3 regions of the Morganella sp. BCCO 40_0007 genome follow, and region 3 is predicted to be linked to each of the others. Evidence: predicted binding sites of a transcription regulator. Region 3 holds the regulator's gene; each other region holds the start of a gene.
What was found. The regulator PurR, encoded in region 3, represses purine synthesis genes. The targets are predictions, from matches to a motif close to CANGCAAACGTTTGCNTG.
Positions count from the first base shown of each region.

Region 1: a site for PurR is predicted at 3,980-3,997, ahead of R5268_RS17875 (NCS2 family permease). Genes of this name have one in related genera too.
Region 2: a site for PurR is predicted at 3,668-3,685, ahead of R5268_RS06215 (NCS2 family permease). Genes of this name have one in related genera too.

Region 1 is NZ_JAVBIN010000016.1:42,297-48,540, reverse strand. It holds gene R5268_RS17885 (carboxylate/amino acid/amine transporter) at 1-609, opposite strand, end outside; gene R5268_RS17880 (Na+/H+ antiporter) at 613-2,262, opposite strand; gene R5268_RS17875 (NCS2 family permease) at 2,534-3,880, opposite strand; gene R5268_RS17870 (M15 family metallopeptidase) at 4,145-4,936, shown strand; gene R5268_RS17865 (sulfite exporter TauE/SafE family protein) at 4,943-5,692, opposite strand; gene R5268_RS17860 (XRE family transcriptional regulator) at 5,863-6,244, shown strand, end outside.
Region 2 is NZ_JAVBIN010000004.1:94,932-101,175, reverse strand. It holds gene R5268_RS06235 (fimbrial protein) at 1-558, opposite strand, end outside; gene R5268_RS06230 (ABC transporter substrate-binding protein) at 1,190-2,023, shown strand; gene R5268_RS06225 (amino acid ABC transporter permease) at 2,101-2,838, shown strand; gene R5268_RS06220 (amino acid ABC transporter permease) at 2,840-3,613, shown strand; gene R5268_RS06215 (NCS2 family permease) at 3,743-5,077, shown strand; gene R5268_RS06210 (glycosyltransferase family 39 protein) at 5,144-6,244, opposite strand, start outside.
Region 3 is NZ_JAVBIN010000007.1:224,993-231,236, forward strand. It holds gene R5268_RS10570 (RluA family pseudouridine synthase) at 19-717, shown strand; gene R5268_RS10575 (DUF2058 domain-containing protein) at 742-1,281, opposite strand; gene R5268_RS10580 (hypothetical protein) at 1,353-1,670, opposite strand; gene sodB (superoxide dismutase [Fe]) at 2,061-2,639, shown strand; gene R5268_RS19450 (YnhF family membrane protein) at 2,751-2,834, opposite strand; gene purR (HTH-type transcriptional repressor PurR) at 3,111-4,136, shown strand; gene punR (DNA-binding transcriptional activator PunR) at 4,140-5,042, opposite strand; gene punC (purine nucleoside transporter PunC) at 5,164-6,244, shown strand, end outside.

The DNA.
Region 1 (6,244 bases), on a different contig from region 3:
CTGTAACTGCGTGGACGGCATTTTGGCGAAATTACCGAACAGCAGCCAGCCCGCCAGCGCCACCACACAGGCACCGAGGTAGAACCAGGAGAATGCCGTGCGCTGCACCAGCGGATGCACTTCCATCAGCCGCTTGTAACCCACCTGGCCGATGGCAAAGAAGATATTCGCCAGCTGCACCAGAATCAGCCCTGTCCAGAAAGAATCACTGAGATGGTCATAGCGGATCACCGCCGCACCAATCACCGCCAGCAGCGAACTGAACACATATCCCCACCGCAACCCGCGCCGCTCCAGCAGATCATAAATCAGTGTCACATAAAGCGGCGTCAGCACGGTGAACAGCAGAAATTCCGCGACAGTCAGGTAGTTGTAGGCATGGAAAACAAAGAGATACATAATGCCGAGCTGACAGGCACCCACCGCCATATACATCAGAATGACTTTTGTGGCGATCCCGCGCCAGCGCAGAAACGGCAGGAAAACCAGTGCCGCCAGCGACACCCGGACTAATACAGAGAACCAGCTGTCCACCTGACCGGCGAGATACTCGCCAATCAGGCTGAATGATGCGGCCCATAAAATCGTGGTAATAATCAGTAACGGCATCGGTTATGTTTCTTTCTCAACCAGCAGGGCTTCCAGCAGATCCAGATCATGCAGCAGCAGTTGCAGGGTTTCATTGCTGATATTACGGGTCGCACGCTGGTGATACAGCTCCCCGCGCTCGGCACGCAGTGCCGTCAGACGGAAACGGCGTTCCAGATCTTCCACCTGGAGATTGTATTCCATCTCATCCCCCCCGGCGGTACGCCGCCTGAGGTGTCCGGCAACCCGCGAAGCCACCTCGCTGATAGCTTCCGCATCCAGCGCCTCGTCCGAACTGGCGGACAAACGCTCTTCCATCTTGCCGATACTGACAATCGCCACTTCCGCCATCGCCGCTTTCGCCGCGCGGATTTCATTGGCATCTGCCTGTTTATCCCCGACATTCATGCCCTTGAGCAGGAACGGCAGTGATACCACCCCCATAAAGAGCGAGAAGATAATCACCCCGGCGGCGATAAACACCATCTGATAACGGGCCGGGAACGGCGTGCCGTCCGGCAGGAACAGCGGGATGGACAGCACACCCGCCAGTGTTATCGCCCCGCGCACCCCGGCAAATGACGCCAGCCACAGGTCACGGGTGGTGTAGAATGTAAAGTCCAGCGGTTTGCGTTTTAAGGTCAGGCGGCTGACGGTTTTCATCATCCACAGCCAGCAGAAACGCAGTACCAGCAGGGCAAAATAGATCACGATAACCGCGGTAAACAGCATCCATGTTTCTACTGTCGGGTCCAGTTCCGCCTCAATAACGGACACCTGCCAGATCCCCGGCAGTTGCAGGCCGAGCATAATAAAGACCAGACCGTTAAAGACGAATTCCAGCATCCCCCAGACGTTATCTGCCCGCAGACGCATCGCCAGCGGCGCATTGCGGATCACGCCGGATTTGCTGATAGTCATCCCTGCTGCCACGGCCGCCAGGATACCGGACACACCGATATGTTCCGCAATCAGATAAGAAGCAAACGGCAGGAGCAACATAAAGACGATTTGCGTGGCCGGGTCATCCCCGCTCCAGCGGCTCATCAGACGCAGCGATTTACTGTACAGCCAGGTGACCGCCACCCCCGCCAGCAGACCGCCGATAGCGACTTTGAAGAATTCCAGCGTGACCCCGGTGACCGAGAAAATCATCGTGCCCATGACAATTGCCACGGCAAATTTCAGCGCGACCAGACCGGAGGCGTCGTTCATCAGCGCCTCGCCTTCCAGAATGCCCATCATCTGTTTCGGAATGCGCCCTTTGCCGACAATCGACGACAGCGCCACGGCATCTGTAGGTGACAGTACCGCAGCAAGAGCAAAGGCCGGAATCAGCTCAATCCCCGGCATCAGCCAGTAGATCAGATACCCGATACCAATAACGGTGACCAGCACCAGGAACAGCACCAGAATGAAGATTTCCCGCCCTTTCTGCATAAATTCCCGGGTCGGGGTTTTCCAGCCGTCAACAAACAGCAACGGCGGTATCAGCAGGACAAGAAACAGTTCAGGGTCGAACGTGACATGCAGACCAAACTGCGGGAAGGCAAGCAGTGCCCCCATTGCGATCTGAATAATAGGTAACGGAATACGATACGGAATCATTTTGGTGAGAACACCGGACACCGACACGACCAGAATCAAAATAAGAATCGTAAAGAATATTTCCATATTACCCTTACTGAACTTAGGGCTTAATCAGCCCGCTGACAAAGAAGACACTGTTAATAACGGCAAAAAAACCGTAATAAGACCCCGGAAGAGAAAAAATTACCGCCGGTTGCCACTATCATACAAAAAAAGCAGCGGCGGATGCGTTATCCGCCACTGCTATTTTATCTTCTCATGCCATTAATTCGGGCAATTAATTAGTATTTTGAGACAAATCGTATAAATAAAGCGTATCGTCACCACCAACTTCCGTTAAGTGGTGATTTATTACTTAAATTGCCCAGCCGCCAGCATAAAACGCCACCAGTGCCGCTGCGATAAGAACAGTGCCGATATTCAGCTTACGCCATTCACCCCCGGCGATACGGCCGATAACCAGTGAAGCAAAGCCCAGCATAATCCCGGTTACAATGTTACCGGTCAGCACAATAAACACCGCACACAGTAAACCGGACATCGAACCGACAAAGTCACCGAAATCCAGTTTACTGACATTACTCAGCATCAGCAGGCCGACATACATCAGTGCCGGTGCCGTGGCATAGGCCGGAACCAGATAAGAGAGCGGAGAGAGGAACAGGATCAGCAGGAACAGCACACCGACTACCGTCGCGGTCAGACCGGTACGGCCACCCGCAGCAGCACCGGCCGCAGATTCGATATACACCGCAGCAGGTGCCGCGCCGACAACACCGGCCACAATACTGCTGACTGAGTCAGTTGTCAGTGCTTTGCCGCCGTTAATGATCTGATTATCTTTATCCAGCAGATTTGCCTGACCGGCAACCGCGCGGATCGTACCTGTCGCATCAAACACCGCCGTCATCACCAGTGCCAGGACTGTCGGCAACACCAGCGGCTTCAGTGCGCCCATAATATCCATGCTGAAAAAGAGTGACAGTCCGTCATCACCAAGAGATGGTAATTTGAAAAAGCCCTGATATTTCACATTCGGGTCAAAAATCAGCCCGATAACGGAAATCGCAATAATAACCAGCAGTACCGCACCCGGGACTTTCAGACGTTCCAGGCCGAAAATCACCGCCAGACCGGCCAGTGCAATCATCACAGGGAAAGAGGTGAAATCCCCCAGCACCACCGGCATACCTGCGTTCGGGTTTTTAATCACAAGATCGATATTGGTGGCGGCGATCAGCAGCAGGAACAGGCCGATACCGATACCGGTACCGTGTGCAATCCCCATCGGAATATTACGCAGGATCCATGTCCGGATACCGGTTACGGAGATCAGGGTAAACAGAACTCCCATCAGGAAGACCGCGCCCAGTACGACCGGAATCGGGATATTCTGACCAAGCACCATGCTGAATGCCGTAAAGGCTGTCAGGGAGATCGCACAGCCGATCGCCATCGGCAGATTCGCCCACAGCCCCATCAGCAGAGAGCCGAACCCGGCAACCAGACAGGTGGCGATAAAAACTGCCGTATGCGGGAAACCCGCCTGGCCGAGCATACCCGGCACAACAATCACGGAGTACACCATCGCCAGGAATGTGGTCAGTCCGGCGAGAACTTCACGGCGGACAGTCGTTCCGCGCTCAGTCAGTTTAAAAAATTGGTCTAATTTGCACCCGCTTTGCGGCTGTGTCGCAGACATGTCATCACCTGTGTTAATGAATTTTGTGTCACATCACGTAAACGATTGCGTTTTCAGAAAAAATCTGCCGGTTTCCGGGTAAAAAAACCGGATACACACGACGCAAACGTTTGGCTTTCAACAGAGAAAAGATGTGATTTTTTGAGGCAAACGATTATCTTAGGAAAAATCCTGATAATCAAGGCCAAATCCGGGAATTTTTTCACATCTGCCGCACAGACGGGTTATCATCATCCGTCCCGGTGCCTGATGACGGAATCTGTAATGAAACTGACTGCTTATCTCCTCCCCGTGAGCCTGTTCTGCGCTGTTTTACCGGCGGCACATGCCGCGATCACCCCGCTCAGCCCGGACACCTGCCGCGCTATGACCGCACTTGGCATTATCACACCGGAAAACCCGGTGCCCTGTGAACGGCTGGTGAATGTGGATGTCCGGTTTATCACCTTTGAGGGTGAAACCCGCACCGGCACCATTACTGTCGCCGATATTATTGCCCCTGAAACGGAAGCGCTGTTCGGTGAGTTGTACCGGCAGAAATTTCCGCTGCACAGTGTGCTGCCGATAGAGGATTTCGGCGGTGATGATGAGGCATCCATGGCCGCCAATAATACGTCGGCATTTAACGGCCGTCGTCAGGCAAGTCAGAAAGCCTGGTCAAAACACGCTTACGGCATGGCGATCGATATTAATCCGCAGCAAAACCCTTACCGCTTCCGCGATAAAAACGGCCGTGTGACCATCAGCCCGCCGCAATCCGCCACGGCGCTGACCAACAGAGAAAACATTCGTAACGGAAAAATGGAAACGGTGCTGCCGCTGGTTTTCAGCCACGGTTTTCTCCGCTGGGGCGGGGAATGGAAAAATCCGGTGGATTTTCAGCATGCGGAGATCGGCAGTTTTACCTTTATTAATCATCTGCTGTCACTGCCGCTGCCGGACGCACAGGCAGAATACCGTGCCTATGCCGCCCGCTACCGCGACTGTTTCCGTAAAAGCAAAACCGGTGATGAGCTGTTGCGCGCCCGGCAATGCGCTAAAAAAATCCTGCGCTGACCGCCGTCAGTGCACCAGGTTACTGATCAGCAGCGTCAGCCCGGCCAGCAGGATCACCATATTCAGGAAACGGAAAAAGGCCTCTTTCGGAATACGCATGGTGATATGCCGCCCGAGGACAATCCCCGCCACCATCGCAGGCAGAAACAGCAGCGCAGTAATAGCGATTTCGCTGTTCCAATAGATGCCCATGATCAGAAAAATAATCACGCGGGTTAATGTACTGAAGCCAATCAGCGTGGTCTGCGTGATACGGAACCGGTTTCTGTCCTCAATCCGCCCGGCAAAATAGATGGCATACACAAACCCGCCCGCCCCGAACAGCGCACTCAGAATACCGCCGCCGATACCAAACGGAATAATGTATTTCTGCGGATAATGCCGTGCCGTCTTCTTAATAAAGAGAGAATAAAGCGCATAGAGAACAATAAACGCTCCGAGGAGCACCGCCAGCAAATCAGGATGTGTTTTCAGCAGAATCGCCGCACCAATCAGACTGCCGCCGATCATCAGCGGCACCATCCATTTCAGCTCGGCAAAATCGGCTTTGCGCCCGTCGCGGGTAATGTTAATCACCGCCGCGCCCAGATCCATCAGTGCCAGCATCGGCACAATGTGCGAAACCGGAATAAAGAAAGCCAGCACCGGACTTGCGATCAGCGCAGATCCGAATCCGACCATCCCGAAGACCAGATAACCGGCGAAGAGCACGGTAAAACAGATGAAAAAATCTGCCCATGGCAGGGTGTAGATCATGGTGAGCACCCGTTTAATGACATATGTTAATTATCACCATGCCGGACGCTTTCATCTGATAACATCATTTATCAGACCTGTCTTTCCGGAAAATCACGGCTTACTGTTGTACAACAAGTGTGCAATACTAACAGGGTTTCCCTGCAAATTTCATTGGTATCAATTACATTATGCTTAAAACCAGTGCCCACATCGGCCAGAAAGTCAAACTGCTGCGCCAGGCGCGTAACCTGTCGCTCAATGATCTTTCAAAACTCTCCGGCATCTCGAAAGCCGCGCTGTCCAAACTGGAATCCGGTGATTCCAATCCGCGTATCGATACACTGGAGGCCATTGCCGTTGCACTGCGTTTTCCGCTGGGCGATCTGTTTACCGCCAGTAATGAAGGTTATCCCCGTTACGAAAAAAATAAAGTCTTTAAAGGGGAATATGCGGAAGATTTTAAATTCCGTGTCGGTATGGGGAATATTTCGGAGATCTGGCACCTGAAGATGATCCGCGGTGCGATTATTAACAGTCCCGCGCACAGTACCGGTACCCATGAACATATTC
Region 2 (6,244 bases), on a different contig from region 3:
GGAATGTACAGGCCCGACTTTTGCAGGAGATGTATTGGTTTTGTAATAACTGGCAATTAATGTCACCTGATCCGATGCCGGTGCCGTTTTATCGCCTTTCACTCCGGTGTCATACGCCGCATTCAGTGAAAGTGCCACTGACGGTGCGGTTGTTGACGATAAACTGAACCCGACATTTTTCGCGACAGCCGGGTCCCCTTCATTAACAGTATCGTTAATCAGGTAATTCCCGGTTGACGATATATTATTGGGGGATGCGAAATGTATTTTCAGGTTACTTCCGGGCGGGACTGATGCGGGTGCACAATCAGAGAACGTCATGGTAAATGCTTTCTGATTTTTGGTAATGACGGTATTTGCCGTCACGCCGGCATCGGTTACGGTAATCGGATCTAATAATACGGCGAAGTCGGCGCTGTTGCCTCCGTTAATAGTACAGGTAGTATCACTGATAGCACCTGTGATGTTAATAATACCGCCTGCTGCTGTTATTGCAGACGCGGAGCCTGAAAAAAGAGCGGCAGAAACTACTGCTGTAATAAGCGTTTTCTTTAACATGGTTAACTCCGGTAAAAATAAGATACCAGACTGACAAAAATAAGCGTCTATTTTTGCGGTTTTTCATTTAAAGAGACTATGTGGATTAGTCTCTTTAAATCTAGAATCACCAGGTATATTTACCAGTACTTAATTTTGTATTTTACAGATATGTGATTATTATCAAATTTTATAAATTTTTATTTTTCTGTCCTGTATTTTTTTTATAAATTTGTATCCGTTTTTTACTTTGGTTGTGCCGGAAAGATAAATATACAAATAATAAGATGTGATTATTTATTAATGGGTTGCAAATAAATAATTTCTCTATGATATTAATTTTAATTAAATAGAATGTTGGTTGTTAAGTATCTCTTATCGGGAACAGGAAATATTTCAATGGAGAAAATAACGCATGATTTTATTTCAAAAAATAATCATAAATAATGTAATTAGTTTTTTTGATAAAAGTATATGAATTAAAGATAATGGCTTGTTATTACGGACGCAGCATCTGCTCTTATGTTCATCTTAGAACAATCAGTTATGGAATTATTCTTTCTTAGTATTTCAGGAACTAAGCAGGAGTTGGTAGCGTGAGAGTGTGATTTACACAAATTGACGTTTTCCGTGACTGATTCCAGGGGTGTGTATGAAACCGACATTATTTGTTCCGGCTCTGCTTGCCGGTTTAGCGTTAGTAAGTGGTACCGCACAGGCGGATAAGCTTGATGATATTCAGAAAGCCGGTGTGATCCGTATTTCGGTTTTTGACAGCAACCCGCCGTTCGGATTTATCGACCCGCAGACCAAAAAACTGGCCGGTTATGATGTGGATATTGCGCAGGCTGTCGCGGATGACCTGGGTGTTAAACTGGAGCTGCGCCCGACCAACCCGGCAAACCGTATTCCGCTGCTGGTCTCCGGCAAAGTGGATTTAATCGGGGCGAACTTCACCATTACGGATGAGCGCGCCAAACAGGTGGATTTCTCCATTCCTGATTTTCAGACCGGACAGAAATTTATCGCCCGCAAAGGTGTGCTGAAAACGCCGGAAGATGTAGCCAAACTGCGCATCGGTGCGGATAAAGGTACCGTTCAGGAAGTGACGCTGCGCGAGAAATATCCGGGTACCAAAGTGATTTCTTATGATGATACCCCACTGGCGTTCGCCGCGCTGCGTAATGGTAACGTTGATGCTATCACGCAGGATGATGCCAAACTGGTCGGGCTGCTGGGTAACCTGCCGGAGTCAGTAAAAGCAGAATTTGAACTCTCACCGTTCAGCCTGACCCGTGAATATCAGGCGCTGGCCGCACCGAAAGGGGAAACCCGTCTGGTGGAAGCTGTGAATAAAACCCTGCTGAAACTCGAAAGTGAGGGTAAATCACAGCAGATTTATAACCAGTGGTTTGGTCCGGGTACCAAAGCGGAACAGCCACGCGGTGAATTTAAGTTTGCACCGCTGGCTGACCAGCCGAAGTAATGTGATTGTATTATCTGATTCAGGCCTCACTCCGGTGAGGCTTCCTGCATTTCTGCGGTAACAGACGGGATTAGCGGATGTTTGAGCAATTTATAAGTACGCACTTACTTGCGCCGGAATATCTGGAATGGCTGGGGCAGGGGTTTGTAATCACCCTGCTTATCGCATTCTGGACAATTCTCGCGGCGACACTGCTCGGTTTTCTGCTTGTGGCCGGGCGGGACAGTCAGTTTGCACCGACCCGCTGGTTAGTCAGTGCTTACACCAGTGTATTCCGTAACACGCCGCTGCTGGTACAGCTGTTTTTCTGGTATTTCGCCTCCGGGGAAATTCTGCCGCAGGCGCTGAAAATCTGGCTGAATACGCCGCATGAGATTGAACTGGCCGGGCTGACACTCGCCTGGCCGTCATTTGAATTTATCGCCGGGTGGTTCGGGCTGACGCTCTACTCCGCACCGTTTATTGCGGAAGAACTGCGGGCGGGCATTGCCGGTACCGGGCGTCAGCAGAAATCAGCGGCGCTGGCGCTCGGGCTGACGCCGTGGCAGTCCATGCGGTATGTGGTGCTGCCGCAGGCGGTCAGAATCGCCATGCCGCCGCTGCTCGGCCAATATATGAATGTGGTGAAAAACTCGTCCCTGACCATGGCGATCGGTGTGGCTGAGCTCTCTTATGCCTCGCGTCAGGTAGAAAGTCAGTCCTTACAAACTTTTGAAGCTTTCGGCGTCGCGACGATCCTCTATATCGCCATTATCGCTGTGATGGAAGCATTCGGACAGTGGCGGACACAGCGGGCTCTGGCACGGGGGTATTAAGATGGATTTTTCTGTAATTCGTGATAACTGGGAATATCTGCTGTTTGGTACTTTTCCTGACGGACCGCTGGAAGGTGCGGCACTGACGCTGGTGATCAGCCTGATTGCGGGGGCCATTTCCGTGGTGCTGGGGACTATCGGCGGGGTGATGCTGGCGATGCTGCGCGGCTGGTGGGTGAACCTGTTTGCCGCATTTCTCGGTTTTTTCCGTGCTATTCCCATCATTATGCTGATATTTTGGGTCTATTTCCTGCTGCCAATCGCGTTCGGCGTGGATGTGCCGGAAATCACCACGGTGGTCTGTGCGCTGGCGCTGGTCACCTCGGCCTATATCGCTCATGGCGTGAAGGCCGGTATTCTGGCTATCGGTAAAGGGCAGTGGCAGGCGGGTATGTCTCTCGGCTTCAGCCGGTGGGAAGTGCTGTGGCATATCGTGTTACCGCAGGCGCTGCGGATGATGATCCCGTCCTTTATTAATCAGTGGATTGCGCTGATTAAAGACACCTCGCTGGCCTATATTGTCGGTGTGGGGGAACTGTCGTTTCTTGCGACTCAGGTCAATAACCGCAGTATGGTGTATCCGACAGAGATTTTCCTGTTTGTCGCCTTTATCTATTTTGTGATGTGTTCCGGGCTGGAACTGGGCGCAAATGCCCTGATGCACCGTTATTCATTGCAGCGGCAGCCCCGTCAGTCATGGCTCGCCCGTCTGTTTGGCCGCGGCAGGGAGAAACCGGTACAGTTGTCAGAAAAACCGGCTGCCTGTACATCATAAGTTTGATCAGTGACAATCCCGGTACAGTTAATGGCCGGGATTTTCCCGCAATGAAACGCAAACGTTTTCTTTTTGAAAATGATGCGGTAGGATAAGCCGAAAAAAACAAATTTCCGGGACTCCTTATTCATGACTACTCCGACTTCCGGCACTGATCCTCATCAGGGCCTGCTCCAGCGCGTGTTTAAATTACAGGAACACGGCACAACTGTCCGCACAGAAATTATTGCCGGGCTGACCACGTTCCTCACCATGGTGTATATCATCTTTGTAAACCCGCAAATCCTCTCGTTCGCCGGGATGGATATCAAAGCGGTGTTTGTCACCACCTGTCTGATTGCGGCCATCGGCAGTATCGGGATGGGGTTATTTGCTAACCTGCCGGTGGCGGTTGCGCCGGCGATGGGGCTGAATGCCTTCTTTGCCTTTGTGGTGGTGGGTGCAATGCATTACTCCTGGGAAGTGGCGATGGGCGCGATTTTCTGGGGGGCGGTCGGGCTGTTTATCCTGACCCTGCTGCGCATCCGTTACTGGCTGATTGCGCATATCCCGCTGGGCCTGCGGGTGGGGATCACCAGCGGTATCGGGCTGTTTATCGCCATGATGGGGCTGAAAAACGCCGGTATTATTGTGCCGAACGCGGATACGCTGGTGACTATCGGTAAGTTTACCGATCACGGTGTGGTGCTGGGCGCACTGGGCTTCTTTATTATCGCCATTCTGGCTGCGCGTAATATCCACGCGGCTGTACTGGTGTCAATCGTGGTGACCACCTCCATCGGGCTTTTCCTCGGCGATGTCACCTATAAGGGCATATTTGATGTGCCGCCGGGAATTACTTCTGTGGTCGGTCATGTGGATATCATGGGCGCGCTGGATTTATCCCTCGCCGGGATTATCTTCTCGTTTATGCTGGTGAACCTGTTTGACTCCTCCGGAACCCTGATCGGTGTGACAGATAAAGCCGGGCTGGCGGATGAGAAAGGCCGTTTCCCGAACATGAAAAAAGCGCTGTATGTGGACAGTATCAGCTCCGTCGCCGGCTCTGCGATGGGGACATCTTCCGTGACCGCATTTATTGAAAGTACTTCCGGGGTTTCTGTCGGCGGACGTACCGGTCTGACCGCCATTGTGGTCGGTCTGCTGTTCCTCGCGGCGATCTTTATTTCACCGCTGGCAGCGATGGTTCCTGCTTATGCGACTGCCGGAGCGCTGATTTATGTCGGCGTTCTGATGACTTCCAGCCTGGTGCGCGTGAACTGGAATGATCTGACCGAATCGGTTCCGGCGTTTGTGACCGCCGTGATGATGCCGTTCAGTTTCTCTATCACTGAAGGGATTGCATTAGGGTTTATCGCTTACTGCGCCATGAAGCTGGGCACCGGCCGCTGGCGTGAGCTGAACCTGTGTGTGGTGGTGGTGTCACTGCTGTTTATTCTGAAGATGGTATTTGTGGACGCCTGATTCAGGCCGTCAGTCAGATGTGAAAAAACCGCGCGGTGATACCGGCGCGGTTTTTTTGTCTCTGTTTTAGCGGGCGGGATACACAATCCCCAGACAGACGGCTTCTTCTTTTGCGCCGGGCTGTGACTGATATACGACCTGTTTCCGCTTCGCGATAACCAGATCCGGCCAGTCTTCCAGCGCGCCGGTAAACGGCTCATCCGCGCAGGTGCTGTTCGCTTTGCCGATCAGCAGGGCACCGTCCCGGCGGATATCCTCACGGGTGACATGCAGGTTATAAATATTGGTTGCCCGGTAGGTATGGCCAAACTCATTGATCCACGGCTGGATAGTTTCCGGCTGGTGCTTACCGTAAAAGGTCAGCCACTCATGCAGGTATTCCCCGCCGGTATATTTCAGCGGTTTTCCGGTTTCCTGCTCCCACCAGGTTTCCGCCTCCGCAGTAAAGATTTTCAGCCCGATATTTTTCTGTCCGGCATCGCGGATATTGAGACTCATCACTGTGGCATAGCCTGCGATAACGATAACCGCAAAGGCTATCAGCCCGTTCATCACGTTTTTCAGCGGTTTTACCGGCGGTGTTACCACCGAGCAGATCAGCGCGGGGATGCTGAGCAGGACAAAAGGCTGTAACCACTCGGTAATGCGTCCGCCTTTATGGAAGGTGAACCAGATATAAATTACGGCGAGCGGTGCCAGAATCATAATATTGATAAGCCGTTTTGCCTGTTCTTTTGGCCAGCCGAAACGGCCGCCTTTAAGACGGATAATGACGGCAATAATGATCAGCGGATAAAAAACCGTGAACAGTGAACCGGTGGTTTTCAGGGTTAAACCGGTTTTAATTTGTGAACCGACCCATTTAAAGGCGGCAAAATCATTGTTAACCAGCCAGATAACATTCGGAATGACCAGAGCAAACCAGAGGGCGATAGCGGCATAAAACCAGGGCGAGCGGTAACTTTCCCGCGCTTTCGGCACAAACAAGGTAAACAGAAAGACCATACCGACCAGCGCCAGGGTGGAATATTTGCCCATGGTGGCAAGCCCCGACGTCAGTGCAAAACCCATCCACCAGGCGGGATTGTCATAAACGGCACGGACAAAAAAGTACAGCACCCATGGCCAGAAGGTGACCAGGATATAGTTATCATTATAAGGAATTAA
Region 3 (6,244 bases):
TTTTACCCGGATAGCCCGATGTCTGACATTACCGATACCTTTATTGCCCCGCCATGCCCGGAGCAGATTGATATTTTGTATCAGGATGAACACCTGCTGCTGATTAACAAACCCGCCGGGCTGCTCAGTCTTTCGGGGAAAAATCCGCAAAACCGGGATTCTGTACATTACCGGCTGGTACAGCTGTTTCCCGGTTGTGCCCTGGTGCACCGGCTGGATTTCGGTACGTCCGGGCTGCTGGTGGTTGCCTGCAATAAAGAAATTAATGCCGCACTTTGCCGTCAGTTCAGTCAGCGTACAGTGCAGAAAGGTTACAGCGCCCTGTTGTGCGGGCATCTGAGTAACAATGAGGGAATAATAGATGCAGCGATTGCCAAAGATCCGGCGTTGTTTCCGCGCATGACAATATGTGCTGTCCGGGGAAAACCGGCCCGCTCACGTTATCAGGTGACTGACCGTTTTTATTATAAAACAGAAGACGGGATGTCTCTGCCGGTCACCCGGGTGAAACTGACACCTGAAACCGGCCGCACGCATCAGCTCCGTATCCATTGTCAGTATCTGGGCCATTCGATTTTAGGGTGTGATCTCTACGGCGGGAAAGAGTTACCGGGCACCGGGAATATTCCGCGGCTGATGCTGCACGCCGGTGAACTGGATTTTGTCCATCCGGTCAGCGGCGAACCGGTCATTGCCCGCAGTCCCTGCCCGTTCTGAACAGGAAAAGCAGGCAAATGCGGATCACCACATCAAATCATCCGGGATTTTAAAATCAGCATACGGATCGTCTTCATCCGCTTCATCCTGTGCCAGCGCATTATTCAGGACAATGCTTTCCGTATCACGTTGTGTGATTTTATCCGCAACAACCGCCGGAATAATGGCATATTCACTGACGCCGCTGTTTTCTGTGCTTAACCGGGCAATGGCCAGACGACCGCTAATCAGCTGAGACTGGGTGGTTTTATCTACAGTGATACTTTTGATCACATTGCTGTCGGTGAAATTAAAATCAATATTTCCTTTTGAAATAATGATCCGGTTCATTTCAATCAGCTGTTTCACCTGTGCTTTATATTCTCTGGATAAGACAGCCTGTTTTTGCTGCTCACTCAGCTGTTTATCGCGCTCAAGCTGCGCTTTTTTATTTTCTTCCACCGCTTCTCTGGCTTCGCGGGCCTGAACACGGGATTTTTTTGCCGTTCTGCGGACTTTGTCCATTTTTTTGCTGGTCACCAATCCGGCTTTCAGCATTTGTTCCTGCAACGTGAGTTTTGTCATATTCTTTTTCTGAATCAGTTTAATAATTACGGATAATTATACCGGTAATTTTCAGGATTGTATCCGGCACATCAGGCCATCTGTATTTTCAGCCAATAGCGCTGCTGGCACAGACTGAAAAATTCTTTATGCTGCGGTGATACTTTTTTTTCTGTATCTCCGGTGACAGACCAGACTATCCATTGCTCCGGGCACTGTTCATCCCCTGTCTGTACCGCAGTTTCTGTCTCTTCACTGCACATCAGCTCAATACCGTCCCGGAACTGCCACCGGCGGACACGCCTGATCACTTCAGCCGGTTCATCTTTCTGAGAATGATCGCAAATAACGTCACAATCAGTATTGTTTTGTATTGCACGAAAAATATAATCTGCCAGCATAATGATCATTATTGTCCTTTCGTCATAGCAGGAATTGTAAAGGGTCTTCCGTCGATTGACAAACAACAGCTGTAGTCACGTTTCCGGTATAAATTACTCAGTTTGCCCGGATTTCGGCCCGTAAATCCGTTATATTTATAATTCCGCAGTCATACGGAGAAAACAGAATGAAACGACTCTATAACTGGATCTGCTGTCATAAGCTGTACACCCTGCTAATCGCTTTTATCGTGACAGATATCATCCTGTGGGCAATTTTATCTTTCACCATGTGAATAATATCATCCATGGTATTTCACGCTGTTTTTTATGACAAAACTTGTTAAGATAATTCGCAGAATAATAACAGTAATCCATCTGTGATGAGGTTACTGACTCAACCTTAACAAGGAGAATGCAATGTCGTTTGAATTACCTGCACTGCCTTATGCAAAAAATGCATTAGAGCCACATATTTCTGAAGAAACACTGGAATACCACTACGGTAAACACCACAACACCTATGTGGTTAATCTGAATAACCTGATCAAAGGCACCGCATTTGAAGGTAAGTCACTGGAAGAGATTATCAAAACCTCTGATGCCGGTATCTTCAATAATGCCGCCCAGGTCTGGAACCACACGTTCTACTGGCATTGCCTGGCACCAAATGCCGGTGGCGAGCCGACCGGTAAAATCGCTGACGCTATTAACAGCACATTCGGTTCATTTGCTGAATTTAAACAGCAGTTTACCGATGCCGCAGTGAAAAACTTCGGTGCCGGCTGGACATGGCTGGTGAAAAAAGCAGACGGCAGCCTGGCTATCGTGAATACTTCTAACGCGGCAACCCCGGTCAGCGGTAACGATAAACCAATCTTAACCGTCGATGTCTGGGAACATGCTTATTATATCGACTACCGTAATGCCCGTCCTAAATACCTGGAAAACTTCTGGGCATTAGTGAACTGGAAATTTGCGGAAGAAAACCTGGCGTAATCCGGGAACAAAAGACTGTTATTCAAAAACAGTTATTCAAAAACTGTTGATTAAAAACAGTCGATCAAAAAAGGGCGGAATTTTCCGCCCTTTTGTACTGTATGGGGTATATCAGAAAAGCATTATTGAAAACAGTACGATCATAACCAGTGCTGCAACCGCTGTTGACAAACCATATTTCAGATCTGTATCCATTCTTATCTCCAAAATAGCTGCTTAGTGACCAATGATGACTACCTGACATCCTGAATCATCAAAATAATTAAAACGGATGGTCTGACCGGAAAACCCGAATAGCTGACCATATCAATAACCATAGCACAGGTAATATTTTTTACTTTTGACCCGGATCAGACAACAATGCCTGTTTTTACAGAAATTTTTCTATTGTTACTGCATAATGGCACTATAATAGCAATCGATTAACCGAATAATAAAATACAGACCGGCAGGTCAGGAGTTGTTTTCATCATGGCAACGATTAAAGATGTGGCTAAGCGCTCGGGCGTCTCCACCACAACCGTCTCCCATGTCATTAATAATACCCGTTTCGTTGCGGAAGAAACGAAGGCGGCTGTCTGGGCTGCAATCAAAGAACTGCACTATTCACCGAGCGCCGTGGCGCGCAGTCTGAAAGTCAATAACACCAAATCCATTGGTCTGCTGGCCACCTCCAGTGAAGCCCCGTATTTCGCGGAAGTGATTGAGGCGGTGGAAAACAGCTGCTACAGCAAAGGTTATACCCTGGTGCTGTGCAACTCACATAATAATCCTGACAAGCAGAAAGCCTATCTGGCGATGCTGGCACAAAAGCGTGTCGATGGTCTGCTGGTCATGTGTTCGGAGTACCCGGATAAGCTTATTACCATGCTGGAAGGCTACCGCAATATTCCGATGGTGGTGATGGACTGGGGCAAAGCGCGCGGGGATTTCACCGATGCGATTATCGATAACGCCCTGCACGGCGGTTATCTCGCCGGACGTTACCTGATTGAACGCGGTCACCGCGATATCGCGGTCATTCCGGGGCCGCTTGAGCGGAACACCGGCGGCAACCGTCTGGAAGGATTCAGTAAGGCAATGAAAGAAGCCGGAATTACTGTGCGTGATGAATGGGTTGTCCAGGGTGATTTCGAACCGGATTCCGGCTACCGGGCGATGACACAAATTTTGTCCGGTAAACAGCGGCCGACCGCGGTATTCTGCGGTGGTGATGCCATGGCCATGGGCGCAATTTGTGCCGCCGATGAACTGGGACTGCGTGTACCGCAGGATATTTCTGTGATCGGGTATGACAATATCCGCAACGCCCGCTACTTCACACCTGCCCTGACGACCATCCATCAGCCGAAAGAGCGTCTGGGACAGATGGCGCTGACCATGCTGCTCGACCGTATCGTCAACAAACGCGAAGACGCGCAGACCATTGAGGTGCATCCGCGTCTGGTCGAACGCCGCTCCGTGGCGGATGGTCCGTTTATCGACTACCGCCGCTGACGATCATCTCAGCCATTCGGCATTGAGTGTTTCGCTGTCGCCGAGATAATCAAGCAGCCAGCTCAGTGCCGGTGAAGTATCCTTATCCACCCAGGTGATGCAGCACGGGCTGTCCGGCAGCGGCTGTTCAATCTTCAGCGCGGTCAGCCGGCCTTGCGCAATAAGCGGATCTGCACGGTGTGCGGGCATCATCGCTGCACACAGACCGGCTTCCACACAGGCAATCCCGCGATCCCAGTCCGGTACCACCAGACGGCGCTGATTATCCAGTGCCCACGTGTCGCGTTTCGGCAGGGAACGCGAGGTATCTTCCAGACATAAACTCGGGTACGGCACCATCTCCTCATTGGTCAGAACATGACCGGCAGAGGCCAGCGGATGTGCCGGACTGACCACCGCACGCCACGGCAAAAAGCCCATATCCCGGAAGTTGTAACGTTCGCCGATAGGGGATGCGCGTGTCGCACCGATAGCCACATCCACCCGTCTGTCCACCAGCGCATCCCACACACCGTTAAACACCTCCGGATAAATATACAATTCGATATCCGGAAAATGATGATAAAAATCCAGCAGAAGTCGCGTTATCCGTTCCGGTTTTACGATACAGTCAACAGCGATACTGAACTGTCCGCGCCAGCCGTTGGCAATCATCTGGCACTGGTGACGTGTGGATTTCATTTTTTTGATGACATCACGCGCTTCTTTGACAAACAGCACACCGGCAGGTGTCAGTTCAACATCCCGGTGACGCCGTTCAAACAGCGGAACCGCCAGCCACTCTTCCAGCTGGCGCACACTGTAACTGATAGCGGAAGGCACCCGGTGCAGTTCCTCTGCCGCCGCACTGAAACTGCCGGTCCGTGCCACCGCATCCACCACATCCAGTGTATATTCTGACCACATAATCCTTCCTTTCAAAAAATTTCACAGCAATGTGCAAATAATAACGTTTTACAAAGAAAAACTCGAATAGTTAAAATAACAACTCACGCATTACACTTATTTAACATTCAGGTATTTTTCTGTGACAGTCAACACATCGCCTTCCCGCGGCTTTCTCTTTTATCTCGCCGGGCTCAGCATGCTGGGTTACCTCGCGATTGATATGTATCTGCCTGCATTCGGTATGATGCAGGAATCTCTGAACTCCACTGCCAGCGCTATCAGCGCCAGTCTGAGTATTTTCCTGGTCGGCTTTGCCATCGGCCAGCTGTTATGGGGACCGCTCTCCGATAAAATCGGTCGTAAACCGGTTCTGCTGATGGGTCTCGGGCTGTTTGCCCTGAGCTGTCTGGCAATGATCTGGGTAACCACCCCGGCACAATTATTATTACTCCGCTTTGTACAGGCCGTGAGTGTCTGCTCTGCGGCGGTCACCTGGCAGGCGCTGGTTATCGACCGTTATGATGATCACCGCGCACAGCGTGTTTTTGCCGCGATTATGCCGCTGGTGGCACTTTCTCCGGCGCTGGCACCGTTACTCGGCGCGTGGCTGCTCAATCACGGCGGCTGGCACGAAATTTTCCTCGTGCTCGGCGGCATCACGCTGCTGGTGCTGATCCCGACTCTGATGCTGAAAGAAAAACATCACATCACGCCGGATACTGCCAAAACAGAAAAACAGAAAATCTCATTTTTCCGTCTGCTGAAATCGCCGGTATACAGCGGTAACGTACTGATTTACGCCGCATGCAGTGCCGGTTTCTTTGCCTGGCTGACCGGCTCACCGTTTATCCTGCGCGATATGGGTTATAACCCGAATGATATCGGCCTGAGCTATATCCCGCAGACCATCGCCTTTATGGTCGGCGGCTACGGTTGCCGTGCCCTGCTGTCACGGATTAACGGTAAAACACTGCTGCCGTTCCTGCTGGCCGGTTATGCCGTCAGCATGGTGGGTCTGTATGCCATGGCAAAATTCAGTAACCCGTCACTGGTGGCGATTCTGATCCCATTCTGCTTTATGGCAGCAATGAACGGTGCGTCTTACCCGATTGCGGTATCCAACGCCCTGGCGGTTTACCCGGAACACAGCGGTAAAGCGGCGGCATTACAGAATGCGATTCAGCTCGGTTTATGCTCCGCGATCAGTTTCCTGGTCTCTG